DNA from 3 places in the Allobosea sp. GW821-FHT10B12 genome. Region 2 is predicted to be linked to each of the others. Evidence: predicted binding sites of a transcription regulator. Region 2 holds the regulator's gene; each other region holds the start of a gene.
What was found. Region 2 encodes PhoB, which activates phosphate uptake and scavenging genes when phosphate is short. Its sites were predicted from a motif close to TGTCATNNANCTGTCAT; they were not measured.

Region 1: phnC (phosphonate ABC transporter ATP-binding protein) is a predicted target of PhoB. The motif match lies at 1,345-1,361, and genes of this name have one in related genera.
Region 3: AC07O0_RS13460 (alkaline phosphatase) is a predicted target of PhoB. The motif match lies at 910-926, and genes of this name have one in related genera.

Annotation. Positions count from the first base shown of each region.
Region 1 is NZ_JBWKNL010000007.1:92,058-94,255, reverse strand. It holds gene AC07O0_RS22770 (efflux RND transporter periplasmic adaptor subunit) at 1-502, opposite strand, end outside; gene AC07O0_RS22765 (TetR/AcrR family transcriptional regulator) at 639-1,253, shown strand; gene phnC (phosphonate ABC transporter ATP-binding protein) at 1,406-2,198, shown strand, end outside.
Region 2 is NZ_JBWKNL010000004.1:221,799-223,996, forward strand. It holds gene pstB (phosphate ABC transporter ATP-binding protein PstB) at 1-98, shown strand, start outside; gene phoU (phosphate signaling complex protein PhoU) at 137-859, shown strand; gene phoB (phosphate regulon transcriptional regulator PhoB) at 1,000-1,698, shown strand; gene AC07O0_RS15685 (YnfA family protein) at 1,708-2,028, opposite strand; gene AC07O0_RS15690 (NUDIX hydrolase) at 2,037-2,198, opposite strand, start outside.
Region 3 is NZ_JBWKNL010000003.1:717,766-719,963, forward strand. It holds gene AC07O0_RS13460 (alkaline phosphatase) at 1-856, opposite strand, end outside; gene AC07O0_RS13465 (class I SAM-dependent methyltransferase) at 1,068-1,703, shown strand; gene AC07O0_RS13470 (glutathione S-transferase family protein) at 1,856-2,198, shown strand, end outside.

The DNA.
Region 1 (2,198 bases), on a different contig from region 2:
TCGCGAAAGCGAGCTTGGCCTGGGCGAGCTGCAGGCGCGCCTCCTGGGAGGCGAGCTGCGCCGTCGCCTGCTCCAGCGCGACCTGCGTGCCGGCACCGCGCTGCACCAGCGAGCGGTTGCGGTCATAGGTATCGCGGGCGAGCGATAGATCGGCCTGGGCCTGCTTCAGCTCCGCGTCGAGGATGGCGGTATCGAGCATAACCAGCGGCTGGTCCTTTTCGACCCGCTCGCCCTCCTTGAAGCCGAGCGAGACGACACGGCCGGCGATCTCGGGCGCGATCACCACGGATTCGTCGGCCGCCAGGGTTCCCAGCGCCTCGACTTCCTCGGCCACCGAAACGAGCTCGATCGTCCCGACCTCGACCGGAACGGCAGGGCTTTGCGCGCCGGAGACGGCCTGCGCCTGCGCCTGCTGATTGGTCGCCTTGGTGTAGTAGCGGTGACCGTAATATCCGCCGCCCGCCAGCCCGGCGATCAGGAGAAGGAGGAGAAAACGCTTCATCAGGCTGGACGCTCCGGTAAGACGGACATATTCTAGACTGGACGGTCTAGTTTGATAAGCACCCTTTAAGGGCGGAAGCGTGACGGAATGATCAATGCACGGACGCTCTAGCGCCCCCGCTGCAGAAGCAAGACAGATGCCGGCCGAAAGATCACGGCCGGATAAACATGACGCAATCACCCGGGCTGCATCGGAAACGTTCCTGGCCGAGGGCTTCGACCGTGCCAGCCTCGACCAGATCGCCCAGCGCGCCGGCGTCTCCAAGCAGACGATCTACAGCCATTTCGCCGACAAGCAGGCGCTGTTCCTGGCGATCTGCAGCGAACTCACTGAAAAGCTGACGATTCCGCTGCGCCGCCCGCGCAGCGAAGCCGGCGATCTGCGCACCATTCTGCTGCGTCTCGGTGAGGACGCGCTGGCGATGATGCTGCACCCGGCCTCGCTCGATCTGCATCGTTTGATCGTCGGAGCAACCGCCCGTTTTCCCGAACTGGGACAGGCCGCCTACGAGGCGGGAGCAGGCCGCATGATCGCCGAGCTCTCCGCCTTGCTGGAGCAGCGGTCACGATCCGGTGATGGCCTGTCCCGGGCGCTCGCGCGCGATGAAGCCGACAGGCTCGCCGAGCAGTTCATCGGCATGCTGCGCGGCTTCCACCAGGTGCGTGGCCTGCTCGGCATCGACCCTGCTCCCGACGCCGAGCGCAGGGCCTATGTCGCGGCCTGCGTCGACCTGCTCTTGCGCGGAGGCTGACTTTTCCGCCGAAGCCTGATCGCGGGCCGTCTCATGGTTGACGCTTGATGACCGCGGTCCGGGCCTGACCGTCCCGGAATGCGCCGCCTGCTGTCACGGCGCTGTCATCTGCCGCCGATACCGCATCATCCCGCAATCGCGGGAGAGTGTTGATGCTGCGTATCGAAGGTCTGACCAAGCGTTTCGGCGGCAAGGCCGCCGTCGACAACGTCAACCTGTCGATTCCGCGTGGCGAGATGGTCGGTGTCATCGGCCGCTCGGGTGCCGGCAAGTCGACGCTGCTGCGCATGCTCAACCGCCTCGCAGACGCGACCGAGGGCCGTATCCTCAGCGAGGAGCGCGACGTCACCGCCCTGCGCGGCGCGGCTCTCAGGGCCTGGCGGCGCGACACGGCGATGATCTTCCAGCAATTCAATCTGGTCGGCCGCCTCGACGTTCTGACCAATGTCCTGCTCGGCCGCCTCAACCATCGCTCCGCGGCGCTGACGCTGGTCAAAAGCTTCTCCCAGGACGACAAGGTCCGCGCCATCGCCGCGCTTGAGCGGCTCGACATGGGTCACCTCCTCGCCCAGCGCGCCGAGACCCTCTCGGGCGGCCAGCAGCAGCGCGTCGCCATCGCCCGCGCGCTGGTCCAGGAGCCCAAGATCATCCTCGCCGACGAGCCGATTGCCTCGCTCGACCCACGCAATACGCAGGTCGTCATGGACGCGCTGTTCCGCATCAATCGCGAGGACGGCATCACCGTGGTCTGCAATCTCCACCACCTCGACATCGCCGCCAAGTACTGCGACCGGCTGATCGGCATGGCCGCCGGCAAGGTCGTGTTCGACGGCCCGCCGCATGCGCTCACCAGCGAGCTCGCCGCCGAGCTCTACGGCATCGAGGCCAAGGACGCCGGGGCCGAGGCGCTCGATCAGCTCGACGCCATCGCCACCGAGGAAGCCA
Region 2 (2,198 bases):
ATCTCGGCGAGGTGATCGAGTTCGACGCCACCAACACGATCTTCATGAACCCGCACAAGAAGCAGACGCAGGACTACGTCACCGGCCGGTTCGGCTGACGTCCTGAAATCGTCGGCCAGCTCTGAAGGATACGCCCATGTCCGACCATATCGTCCGCTCCTACGACGCCGATCTCGAGGGCCTGCGCCGCAGCCTCGCCGAGATGGGCGGCATGTCCGAGCGCATGCTCGGCGACTCCACCGTCGCGCTGGTGCGCCGCGACACCGCGCTCGCCCAGAAGATCATCAGCGCCGACCAGCGCCTCGACAATCTCCAGCGTGAGGTCGAGGAGAAGGCGGTGCTCACCATCGCCCGACGCCAGCCGCTCGCCAACGACCTGCGCGAGCTGATCTCGGCGATCCGCATCGCTGCCGACATCGAGCGCGTCGGCGACCTCGCCAAGAACATCGCCAAGCGCGCCGTCGCGATCTCCGGCCAGTTCTCGCCGCCGCATCGTGCTGTCGTCGGGCTCGAGCATATGAGCCGCCTGGTCCAGGCGCAGCTCAAGGACGTGCTCGACGCCTATGCCGCCAGCAACGAGCAGAAGGCGATGGAAGTCTGGCGCCGCGACGACGAGATCGATGCGCTCTACACCTCGCTGTTCCGCGAACTCCTGACCTACATGATGGAGGATCCGCGCAACATCACCTTCTGCACGCACCTCCTGTTCTGCGCCAAGAATGTCGAGCGCATCGGCGACCACACCACCAACATCGCCGAGACCATCCATTACCTCGTCACCGGCCAGTCCATGGACGAGAGCCGGCCGAAGCTCGACACCACCAACATCCTCGTCGACCTGCCGGCGGCCAATGGCTGAACCGGCGGGCGGCGCGCTTTCCGTGCAGCCGGAACCGGCTGAACGATCAGAATTTGCGCAACTAAAGAGTTGGAGCATGTTCTGATCGCAAAAGTGGTTTCCACTTTTGCGGAACAGGCTCCGAGCGAAAGCGAGACGCAATGCCTGCACGCATCCTGATCGTCGAGGACGAGGAGCCGCTCACCCTGCTCCTGCGCTACAATCTCGAGGCCGAGGGCTTCGAGGTCGACAGCGTGGCGCGGGGCGACGACGCCGAATTGCATCTGCGCGACCATACGCCGGATCTCGTCCTGCTCGACTGGATGCTGCCCGGCCTCTCCGGCATCGAGCTCTGCCGGCGCCTGCGCACGCGCCGCGACACCGAGCGGGTGCCGATCATCATGCTGACCGCCCGCGGCGAGGAGACCGAGCGCGTGCGCGGCCTCGCCACCGGTGCCGACGACTATGTCGTCAAGCCGTTCTCGCTGCCCGAACTGATCGCCCGCATCCAGGCGCTGCTGCGCCGCGCCAAGCCCGGCCATGTCGCCGGCCTGCTCGCGGCCGGCGATCTCGAGCTCGACCGCACGACCCGTCGCGTCCGTCGCGCCGGCGCCGAACTGCATCTCGGCCCGACCGAGTTCCGCCTGCTCGAATTCCTGATGCAGGCGCCAGGCCGCGTCTATTCGCGGGCGCAACTGCTCGATGCGGTCTGGGGCCGCGACGTCTACATCGACGAGCGCACCGTCGACGTCCATGTCGGGCGGCTGCGCAAGGCGATCACCCCGGCCAATTCCAAGGACCCGCTGCGCACCGTGCGCGGCGCCGGCTACGCCTTCGACGAGACTTTTGCCCGCGGCTGACAGCCTCCGTCAGCGCGGCGCGGCGACGATGACCGCCGCGCCGGCGAGGCAGAGCGCGGCGCCGGCAAGATCGTAGCGATCCGGCGGCACCTTCTCGACCAGCGCCATCCAGGTCAGCGACGTCACGATGTAGACGCCGCCATAGGCGGCAAAGGCGCGCCCGGCCGCGGGGCTGTCGGCCAGGGTCAGCAGCCAGGCGAAGGCTGCGAGCGCCAAGACGCCCGGCAGCAGCCACCAGACCGGCTTGTCGAGTTTAAGCCAGGCCCAGAAGGCAAAGCAGCCGGCGATTTCCGCCAGCGCCGCTCCTGCATAGATCGCGAAGGTCGCCATGTCGGTGCCTATGATCGCGGTGCGCAAGCCGTGGCCAGCCTGGCGAAAACCGGGCGATAGGCTTCGGAGGCCAGCGGCGTCAGCGCCTCGGCCTCGCCGAACGTGAACCAGCGGATCTCGCTGTGCTCGTCATTGGCGATCTTGGGTTCGCCGCCGGCCCATTCTGCGAC
Region 3 (2,198 bases), on a different contig from region 2:
TGCCCGGCGTCGACTTCGGCAGGAAGTTCGGCGAGCCGCCGCCCATGATCACGTCGGGCTGCACGTCGAAGAACATCTTGACGATGTCGTTGTAGTCCGAGCGGCGGCGGGTATGGGCGACCATCGAAGCCGGGGTCGCATCCTCGATCTCGGCATTGGTGACGACGCCGATCGCCATGCCCGCGCGCTTGCGCTTGATCACCTCGGAGATCGTCTCGACCTTGGGGTGGTCGAGCGTCAGCGCGTTCTTGGCGCAGTAGATGCCGAGCGCGTTGACGCAGGATTTGTGACCGGTGGTGTAGGCGCTGGCGGAGTTGGCGCTGTCGGTCACGACCGAGTCGGTGCCCGAGGTCGAGATCAGCGCCATGTTCGGCATGTCGTCGATGGCGAGCTCGCCGCCATAGAGGCCCTGCTCCCAGCCCTTAGACAGGATACGCGCCGCGGTGCGGTGCGCGATCGACATGCCGTCGCCGACGAAGAGGATGACGTTCTTGGCCTTGCGCTCAGCGGTCGGGTAGACGGTCCAGTTGACGGTGGCCTTGTCGTTGCCCTGCGTCGCCTCAACGACGTACTGGCCGGCCGGCAATTGCGCGCCGCGCAGCCAGAGCGCCGAATGCTTCTGGCCTTCCTCGTTCTGGACGAACTGGACCTCGCGGCCGAAGGCTTCGGCGACGGGCTTGCCGTTGATCGTGACCTTGACGTCGGCGGAGGCCGGCGCATTCGGGAACTCGACCTTGAAGTCGAAGCGCGAGCCTTCAAGGATCTCGGCGCGGGTCAGCGGATAGATGGTTTGCGCCGTCGCCGGCGCCACGCTGGCGAGCATCGCCGCCGCCATCAGCCAGGTTCGCTTCTGCATGATCTTCTCCGCCCCATGGGAAAGCCAGGTCGGCGGAGCGTTAGGAGCGTCAGATGACAGTATGATTACTGCGACCAAGGCATATTTGTTATGTTATAACACATCGATTTATTATCACCGCGAGCTTGAATTTCGACCTACCGTCCGCGCCGCAGGCAACGAACTGTAGCAGGAGCTGTGCTAAGTCGCGCACCGTGATGGGAGACGACGCATGAGCACTGCGAGCGATGCCCGCTTCTGGGACCGGTCTTCGAAGAGCTACGCCAGATCACGGATCTCGGATCAGGCCGGATATGAGCGCACGCTCGAACGGACAGGCGCCCTGTTGAAGCCGAGCGACAGCGTGCTCGAACTCGGTTGCGGCACCGGAACGACGGCGCTGCGGCTCGCAGACGGGGTCGAAAGCTATCTGGCGGCGGATCTCTCCGCTGGCATGATCGCCATCGCACAGGAGAAGCTCGCGGCGAATCCAGTGGAAGGTCTCTCCTTCCGGGCAGCGACGGCCGAGGCGCTCGCTTCCGAAACCGCTCGGTTCGATGCGGTTCTCGGCTTCAACTATCTCCACATGGTCCGCGATCTCCCCGGCACGCTGCGCAGCATCCATGCCCTGCTCGCGCCCGGCGGCCTGCTCATCACCAAGACGCCCTGCCTCGGCGACATGAACCCGCTGATCCGGCTTGCCCTGCCGCTCATGCAGATGATCGGAAAGGCACCCCATGCCGGCGTCTTCAGTGCGCAGGAACTGAGCAGTCTCATCGCCGCCGCAGGCTTCGAGATCCTGGGCACGGAACGCCATGCGAGCAAAGGCAAGGACAGCCGGCCTTTCATCGTGGCGCGCAAGACATAGCGCTGGAAGCTTGGGCTGAGTGGAGCAATCCTCGCTCAGCGACGTTTCGTTCCAAACGATCGGGCAAGTACAGGCCACTCCTGACAACTGCTGACACCCAACACCCTTATCAGCCCGCCCATCGCTTGAGGAAACGCCGAAAGGGACATCGCATGCTGACCTTCTATCACTCGCCGCAGTCGCGCTCCTTCTCGATCCTCTGGCTGCTCGAGGAGCTCGGCCAGCCCTATGAGATGGAGCTCGTCGACATCCGTGCGCAGGGCGGTCCGCCGGAGAGCTATCGCACCATCCAGCCGCACAAGAAGGTGCCGGCAATCGTCCATGACGGCACCACCGTCACCGAACGCGCCGCGATCTGCCTCTATCTCACCGAGCAGTTCCCCGACGCCGGGCTGGCGCCGGCCGTCGGCGATGCCGACCGGCCGGCCTTCCTGACCTCGCTGGTCTATACAGACGCGGTGCTCGACCCGATCATCGCGACCTCCATGCACAAGT